2 linked regions of the Pyxidicoccus trucidator genome follow. The protein of the gene in region 1 interacts with the protein of each later gene in a pairwise test. Links are inferred from orthologs where the notes say so. Each region holds a gene or a part of one and is shown in the gene's direction. Other genes may lie near its edges.

Region 1 (4,534 bases):
CAGCGCGTACCGGCGGGTGCTGGACTACTTCGACGCGGTGAAGATTGGCCTCACGGCGACGCCCGCGCTGCACACCACCCAGATTTTCGGCGCGCCGGTGTACCAGTACAGCTACCGCGAGGCCGTCATCGAGGGGTGGCTGGTGGACCATGCCCCGCCCACCCGCATCGACACGGAGCTGAGCACCCGGGGCATCAAGTGGGAGGCCGGAGAGGAGGTGCCCACTCTGAACACCTCTTCGCAGCAGTTGGACCTCATCACCCTCCCGGACGAGCTGAGCTTCGAGGTGGATGCCTTCAACACCCGCGTCCTCACCGAGAACTTCAACCGCGAGGTGGCCCGGGCGCTGGCGGAGCAGATAGACCCGACGCTGGAGGGCAAGACGCTCGTCTTCTGCGCCACGGACGCTCACGCGGACATGGTGGTGGACCTGCTCAAGAAGGCCTTCGACGCGCGGTACGGCGACCTGGAGGACAAGACAGTGGAGAAGATTACCGGCAGCGTGGACCGGCGGCTGGAGCTCATCCGGCACTTCCGGAACGAGCGCCTGCCGAGCGTCGTGGTGACGGTGGACCTGCTGACGACGGGCATCGACGTGCCGCCCATCGAGAACCTCGTGTTCCTGCGGCGGGTGAAGAGCCGCATCCTCTACGAGCAGATGCTCGGCCGGGCCACGCGCCTGTGCACGTACCGGGATGGCACGGTGAAGGAGCTCTTCCGCATCTTCGACGCGGTGGACCTCTACAAGCTGCTGGAGCCCGTCACCTCGATGAAGCCGGTGGTGAAGGACCCGCTCATTCCCTTCGCCCAGCTCGTGCAGGAGCTGCAGGCGCTGCCCGACGGCGGGGCGCGGCAGGTGGTGCTCGACCAGCTGATGGCGAAGCTCCAGCGCAAGAAGCAGGCCCTGGGCGGCAAGCACGCGGAGCCCTTCGAGGCCGCGGCGGGTGAGCCGGCGGCGCAGGCGGTGGCGCGGCTGAAGGGTTGCACGACGGCCCAGGTCGCTGCCTGGTTCGCGGCGCACCCGCGCGTGGCGGAGCTGCTGGACCGGGTGAGCGGCTCGGGGCCGAAGGTCTACGTGTCCGAGCACGAGGACCGACTGCTGGGACTCTCGCAGGGGTACGGCCTCGGGCGGCAGCGTCCGAAGGACTACCTGGACGCCTTCGAGCGGTTCGTCCGGGAGAACCTGAACCGGATGCCGGCACTGGCGGTGGTGGCGCAGCGCCCGCGCGAGCTGACGCGGGAGGCGCTCAAGGCGCTGAAGCTGGAGCTGGACGCGGCGGGCTTCACCGACACGGCGCTGCGGTCGGCGTGGCGGGAGACGACGAACGAGGACATCGCGGCCTCCATCATCGGCTTCATCCGCCAACGGGCCGTGGGCGACCCGCTGATGCCCTACGCGCAGCGCGTGGACCGAGCCGTGAAGCAGGTGCTATCCAGCCGGCCGTGGACGCCTCCGCAGCGAACGTGGCTGGAGCGCATCGGCAAGCAGCTCGTGGCCAACGAGGTGCTGGACCGGCAGTCGTTCGAAGCGGGCGTCTTCAAGGACAAGGGCGGGTATACCGCCATCGACAAGGTGTTCGAGGGGCGACTCGAGCAGGTGCTCGGGGAGCTGACGGACTCACTCTGGAAGAACGCGGGCTGACGGCATGGGCAACGGCAACACCACGAACGACATCGTCCAGAAGCTCTGGAACCTGTGCTCGCTGCTGCGCGAGGACGGCGTCACGTACCACGAGTACGTGACGGAGCTGACCTACCTGCTGTTCCTCAAGATGCTCAAGGAGACGGGGCGCGAGGACGTCCTGCCCAAGGGCTACCGCTGGGACGACCTCGCGAAGAAGGACGGCGTGGCGCAGCTCGACTTCTACAAGCGGCTGCTGCTGGACCTAGGCGCGAAGGGCTCCCGGCGCGTGAAGGACATCTACACCGACGCCGGTACCACGCTGCGCCAGCCCAAGAGCCTCACGGCGCTGGTGAAGGCCATTGATGACCTCCAGTGGTACAGCGAGGACCGCGAGCACATCGGCGACCTCTACGAGGGGCTGCTGGAGAAGAACGCCACCGAGGTGAAGAGCGGCGCGGGCCAGTATTTCACGCCGCGCCCCCTGGTGGAGTGCATGGTGGAAGTGGTGAAGCCGCAGGCCGGCGAGCTCGTGCAGGACCCGGCGGCGGGCACGGCGGGCTTCCTCATCGCGGCGGACCGCTATGTTCGCGAACAGACGAGCGACTACTTCGACCTGAAGGACAAGCAGCAGGAGTTCCAGAAAAATCAGGCGTTCTACGGCGTGGAGCTGGTTCCGGACACGCGGCGCCTGGCGCTGATGAACTTGATGCTCCACGACATCGAAGGCGAGCTGCTGCTCGGGGACACGCTGTCTCCGCTGGGCGCGGGGCTGGAGAGGGCGCACGTCATCCTGACGAACCCGCCGTTCGGCACCAAGAAGGGCGGCGGCCATCCCACGCGGGACGACTTCACGTTCCCCACGAGCAACAAGCAGCTCGCGTTCCTGGAGCACATCTACCGCGGGCTGAGGTCGGGGGGACGCGCGGCGGTGGTGGTGCCGGACAACGTCCTGTTCGAGGAGAATGTGGGCGCGGCTATCCGCGCGGACCTGATGGACAAGTGCGACCTGCACACCATCCTCCGGCTGCCCACGGGCATCTTCTACGCGCAAGGCGTGAAGACCAACGTGCTGTTCTTCACGCGCGGGAAGACGGACAAGGGCCATACGCAGGCGGTGTGGGTCTACGACCTGCGGGCCAACATGCCGTCCTTCGGGAAGCGCACGCCGTTGAAGCGGGAGCACTTCAAGCCGTTCGAGGACGCTTTTGGCGCGGACCCGAATGGGAAGGGCTCACGCAAGGACGATGGCCAGGAAGGCCGGTTCCGGAAATTCACGCGCGCAGACATCAAGGCACGTGGCGATAACCTGGACCTCAGTTGGCTAAAGGACAACAGTGGCGACAGCAATTCCTCGCCGCTCGAGCCTGATGCCATCGCCGTGCAACTGCGCGTTCAACTACAAGCAGCTCTCGCTGAAATTGATGCCATCTCCTCTTTGCTCAAGGAGCCGCGCGAGGCCGCTCATGATATTTGAAAAACAGTTGCCTCCCGGATGGTCCTGGGCTCGCGTTGACGAGGTTGGCGAGGTGCGACTTGGTCGTCAGCGCGCTCCCGAACACCACACCGGAACGCACATGCGTCCATATCTGCGGGTCGCAAATGTATTCGAAGACAGAATCGACACAAGCGATGTCTTCGAGATGAATTTCACGCCCGAAGAATATGAGCGCTACAAACTACTTCCCGGTGACATCCTCTTAAATGAAGGCCAGTCCCGCGAACTTGTCGGCCGCCCTGCCATCTACCGGGACGAGATGCCTGGTGCATGCTTTCAAAACACCCTGATTCGATTCCGAGCTCGCCAATCGGTCATTCCAGAATTTGCACTACTTGTATTCCGAACCTACCTCCATTCAGGTCGCTTTCAATCGATTTCAAAATGGACCACCAGCATCGCTCACCTTGGCGCAGATCGATTCGCCAGTCTTGAGTTTCCTGTCCCACCTTTGGCAGAGCAACGGCGCATCGTATCCAAACTCGAAGCCCTCCTGTCCCGAAGCCGCCTCGCCAAGGAAGCACTGGACGCCATCCCAGCCCTGCTGGAGCGCTTCCGACAAGCCGTGCTCGCCGCTGCATTCCGTGGCGCTCTGACGGAACGCTGGCGTTCTCAGACTCGTAAGACCAAGCCCACCTCGGATCTGCTTGAGCAGATTCGCGCCGAGCGGCGCCGCCGCTGGGAAGATGTCGTGCAGGAGCGACTTCGTCTCAAAGCGAAGACGCCCAAGGCTGAGTCCTGGAAAACAGAGTACGACGAACCAACTCTTAGGATAGACCCTGATGCTCCAAAAGCAGAATGGTTCGGGGACTTAGATTCCCTAGGCTGGAATGCAGCTCCGCTAGAACTTCTCGCCGACCCAGTGCGGGGCATTCCATACGGTATCGTAATAACTGGCGACCCGCACCCTACGGGAGTTCCAACAGTGAGGTGTGGAGACATCAAGAACTTCTCAATAGAACTCGACCCGCTCAAACGCGTTAACCCGGAGATTGCCAGTCAGTACTCGCGTACTCGGCTCGAAGGTGGCGAAGTGCTTGTCGCTATTCGCGGCACCGTTGGAGGTGTTGCCGTAGCATCACTCGCCATGGCTGGCATGAATATCAGTCGTGAAGTAGCAATGGTGCCAAGCCTTCCGGGCGTACAGCCGCGCTTTCTCATGTATCTCCTAGCAAGTCCGGTAGCAGTGCGGATACTCGCTGGGCACACGAAGGGCGTGGCTCAATCGGGGGTCAACCTTGATGATCTCCGGAGTTTCCCCGTACCGCTGCCATCGACTGCCGAGCAGAACGAAATTGTCAAATTCATCGAGCAAGCATTCGCGCGAATCTCCACAGTGCACGAGCGATGGAAGCAGGCAAGCGAGCAGCTTGATTTGCTCAACGAATCAATGTTGAGCCGAGCATTCTGCGGCG
Region 2 (3,621 bases), on another replicon or contig:
GGCCAGCGAGCCGCCGTGGCCGGTGTTCATCGCCTGCATGAGGTGGAAGGCCTCGCCGCCGCGCACCTCGCCCACCACGATTCGGTCCGGGCGCAGACGCAGGGCGGAGTGCAGCAGGTCTCCCATGTCCACGCCGCCCTTGCCGAACTTGTCGGGCGGCCGGCTCTCGAAGGCCACGACGTGCGACTGGTTGAGCTGGAGCTCGGCCGAGTCCTCGATGGTGAGGATGCGCTCCTCGTCGGGGATGAGGGAGGAGACGATGTTGAGCAGCGTCGTCTTGCCCGAGCCCGTGCCGCCGGCCACCAGCATGTTGAGCTTGGTGGCGATGCCCGCCTCGATGAGCCGCGCCATGGCTGGCGTGAGCGAGCCGAACTTCATGAGCGACTGGACGGTCAGCTTCTCCTTGAAGAACTTGCGGATGGAGATGGTGGTGCCCATGCGAGCGATGGGCGGAATCACCACGTGGATGCGGCTTCCATCCGGCAGGCGCGCGTCCAGGCGGGGGCGCTCGTCGGTGAGGGGGCGGCCGACGAACTGGGCCATGTTGCGCGCGGCGCCGATGAGGCCTTCCTCGGTGAAGGCGGCCTCGGTTCGCGTGAGCTTGCCCTTCCGCTCTATCCAGATGTCGGTCGGACCGTTGATCATGATCTCCGACACCGACTCGTCGTCCAGATAGGACAGGACGGGCTTGAGGAAGGCGCGGAGTGACTCGGTGTACATCGTCATGGCGACCGAGAGGCTAGCGCGGCCCCCGCCCCATCCCCAAGAACCCCGCCAGCCCGCCTGCCTGCTTCCAGTGTCACTGTCGACAAACACGACCCCCCAGGGGGGCCCCGGGACGCGTCCGGAGCCTCCCGGCCATGTCAGATACCCGGGGCATACTCAGGGACATCAAACGGCCCGCGCCCGTCGGGAGGACGTCCTGACGGAAAGCAGTGGGCCTACGCCGCGGGTAGGTGCTTCAATGCCCGCGCCCCCGGATAGGGAAAGAGGGATGGGAACCATGCTGGCGGACAAGCTGCCCGAGGACTGGAAGAAGGAGCTGCGCACGGCGCTCGCGTCGCCGTCGTTCCAAGAGCTGGAGCGCTTCGTCGCGAAGGAGCGGAAGTCAGCCACCGTCTTCCCCTCGGAGGAGGACCTCTTCTCCGCGTTCCGGCTGACACCCTACAAGAACGTGAAGGTGCTGCTGCTGGGGCAGGACCCGTACCACGGGCCGGGCCAGGCGCACGGGCTGGCCTTCTCGGTGCAGCCCGGGGTGACGCCGCCGCCCTCGCTGGTGAACATCTTCAAGGAGCTGGAGAGCGACGTGAAGGTGCCGCGCCCGAAGGACGGCTCGCTGATTCCGTGGGCGAAGCAGGGCGTGCTGCTGCTCAACGCGGTGCTGACGGTGCGGCAGGCGGAGCCCAACAGCCACGCGGGGCACGGCTGGGAGGACTTCACGGACGAGGTCATCCGCGCGGTGAGCGCGAAGCAGGACCCGGTGGTGTTCCTGCTGTGGGGCCGCTACGCGCAGAAGAAGAAGAAGCTCATCGACGCGAAGCGGCATGTGGTGTTGGAAGGCACCCACCCCTCGCCGCTGTCGGCCAGCAACGGCTTCTTCGGCAGCCGTCCTTTCACCCAGGTGAACGAGGCGCTGAAGGCGAAGGGGCGTCCGACGGTGGACTGGACGCTGGCGCGCTGACGGGGGGGCCTGTCACGCTTTTCCGGCGTGCGCCTAATGAGGGGGACGGCGCGGCGACGCTGGCAGGGCGGCAGGCTGAAGAGGCGGACACGGACGTGGACTCCGCGGCACGGCAGGACTTGCAGCAGTGGATGGCCCGGCTCGCCGACGGCGACCGGAGTGCGTTCACTCCGGCCTTCGCGGTGCTGCACCCGCTCGTGGCGCGCTTCTGCGCGCGGCTGCTGCCGGACGGGGCGGACGCGGAGGACGCGGCGCAGGCGGCGCTGCTGAAGGTGTTCACCCGGGCGTCGGACTTCGAGGCCTCGCGCGACGCGCTGCCGTGGGTGCTGGCCCTGGCGGCCTATGAGTGCCGCACGTACCGCAAGGCGCGGCTGCGGCGTCGCGAGGAGGCGTCCCCGGACGAGGGCCTTCCCGACGCGGCGGAGGGGCCGGAAGCGCGGCTGGCGGGGGCGCAGCTGGCGGCGGCGCTGCGGGACGTGTTGGAAGACTTGAAGCCCGAGGACGCGGCCACGCTGGCCGTGGCGCTCGGGGAAGCGGAGCGTCCGGCGGTGCCGCCGGCCACCTTTCGCAAGCGGTTGGAGCGGGCCATGACGCGGCTGAGGGCTGCCTGGAGGACGAGACATGGAGTCGAGTGAGCTCGCCCGCCGCGCGAGGTGGGCGTACGAGAAGGGCCGGCTGGTGCGGGCTCTGCCGCTCGGCGGCTACGGCGTGGTGCTGGTGGCGTGCGCGGTGGCGCTGCGCTCCAACGTGAGCCCGGGGACGCTGGCCCTGGGCGCGCTCTTCACGGCGCTGCTGGTGGGGTACGGCTGGCGGGGTGGGGTGCTGGGGCGCGCGGTGGTGCCGGGCGTGCTGGGCGGGGTGATGCCGCTGCTGGTGCCGCCGCTGGTGGTGGCCACCGGGCACCTGTGCGCCTCGGGCTGCCGGGCCTTCTGTCTCTGGGCCTGTGTGGGCGGAGGCGTGCTGGCGGGTGTCCTCATCACCCGCGCGGCGCGAGCGGTGCCCTCGGAAGGGCGCGGACGCTTCGTGCTCGCGGCCGGTGTGCTGGCCACGCTGTGTGGTGCGCTCACCTGCGTCCTGTATGGGGCGTCCGGCGTCATCGGAGTGGGCACGGGCCTGGCGCTCGCGTCCACGCCCGGGCTGGTGCTGCGCCGGGCCTGACGCCCGCGCTTCAGCCGTCCTTCCTGAAGCCCTGAACCACCACACGCGCGGCCTCGGCCTCTCACCGGAGGACGCGGACCGCATGGGAGAGTCATGTCCACCGTCGCTTCGCTCGCGCTGCTCGCCTCGCTGTCCGCCGCGCCGGCCGCTCCTCAGGCGCCTCGCGTCTTCGCTCCCGACGTCGTGTCCTCCGCCAGCGAGGAGTTCGGCGCCGCCTTCACGCCGGACGGCAACACCGTCTACTTCAACCGTGCGGACCCCACGCGCTTCACCTTCCAGCTCGTCATGGTGAGCCACTTCCGCGCGGGCCGTTGGACGAAGCCGGAGGTGGCGTCCTTCTCGGGGCGGTGGCGGGACATCGACCCGGCGCTGTCCCCGGACGGGCGGCGCCTCTTCTTCGCCTCCAACCGGCCGCTCGAGGAAGGCGCACCGGTGCGCAAGGACTTCGACGTGTGGATGGTGGAGCGCGAGGGCTCGGGCTGGAGCGCGCCGCGCCATGTGCCGGAGGTCAGCACGGAGGCGTCGGAGACGAACACCTCCCTCACCATGGACGGCACGCTCTACGTCACGCGCATGCCGGTGGGGCCGGGCGCGAAGCGCGCCATCTACCGCCACCCGTGGAAGGACGGCCGCTACGCCCCGGGAGAGAAGCTGCCCGCGCCCATCAACGACGCCACCTATGGAGCAGGCAACCACTTCATCGCCCCGGACGAGCGCTACCTCATCTTCAGCTCGGAGGACCGGCCCGGCGGCGTGGGCAGGTACGACCTCTGGGTGTCCTT

Evidence for each region. The genes of interacting proteins can lie anywhere in the genome.
Region 2: the proteins of G4D85_RS13665 (region 1) and ung interact in binary tests that used the Escherichia coli proteins (3 or more experiments, as listed by UniProt). The link is inferred for Pyxidicoccus trucidator from one-to-one orthologs.

The regions. Positions count from the first base shown.
Region 1 is NZ_JAAIXZ010000004.1:70,212-74,745, reverse strand. Bases 898-3,872 are described here. They hold G4D85_RS13665 (class I SAM-dependent DNA methyltransferase), read left to right. Parts: upstream 898-1,646; coding sequence 1,647-3,098; downstream 3,099-3,872. Other genes in these bases: G4D85_RS13660 (restriction endonuclease subunit S), read left to right, coding at 3,088-3,872; hsdR (type I restriction-modification system endonuclease), read left to right, coding at 898-1,642. Outside these bases: more of hsdR, read left to right, coding at 1-897; more of G4D85_RS13660, read left to right, coding at 3,873-4,534. UniProt on the Escherichia coli protein: The subtype gamma methyltransferase (M) subunit of a type I restriction enzyme. The M and S subunits together form a methyltransferase (MTase) that methylates A-2 on the top and A-3 on the bottom strand of the sequence 5'-AACN(6)GTGC-3'.
Region 2 is NZ_JAAIXZ010000001.1:1,546,565-1,550,185, reverse strand. Bases 1-2,842 are described here. They hold ung (uracil-DNA glycosylase), read left to right. Parts: upstream 1-1,003; coding sequence 1,004-1,681; downstream 1,682-2,842. Other genes in these bases: G4D85_RS06290 (hypothetical protein), read left to right, coding at 2,303-2,839; G4D85_RS06295 (RNA polymerase sigma factor), read left to right, coding at 1,777-2,316; G4D85_RS06305 (TadA family conjugal transfer-associated ATPase), read right to left, coding at 1-726. In the rest of the region: G4D85_RS06285 (TolB family protein), read left to right, coding at 2,933-3,621. UniProt on the Escherichia coli protein: Excises uracil residues from the DNA which can arise as a result of misincorporation of dUMP residues by DNA polymerase or due to deamination of cytosine.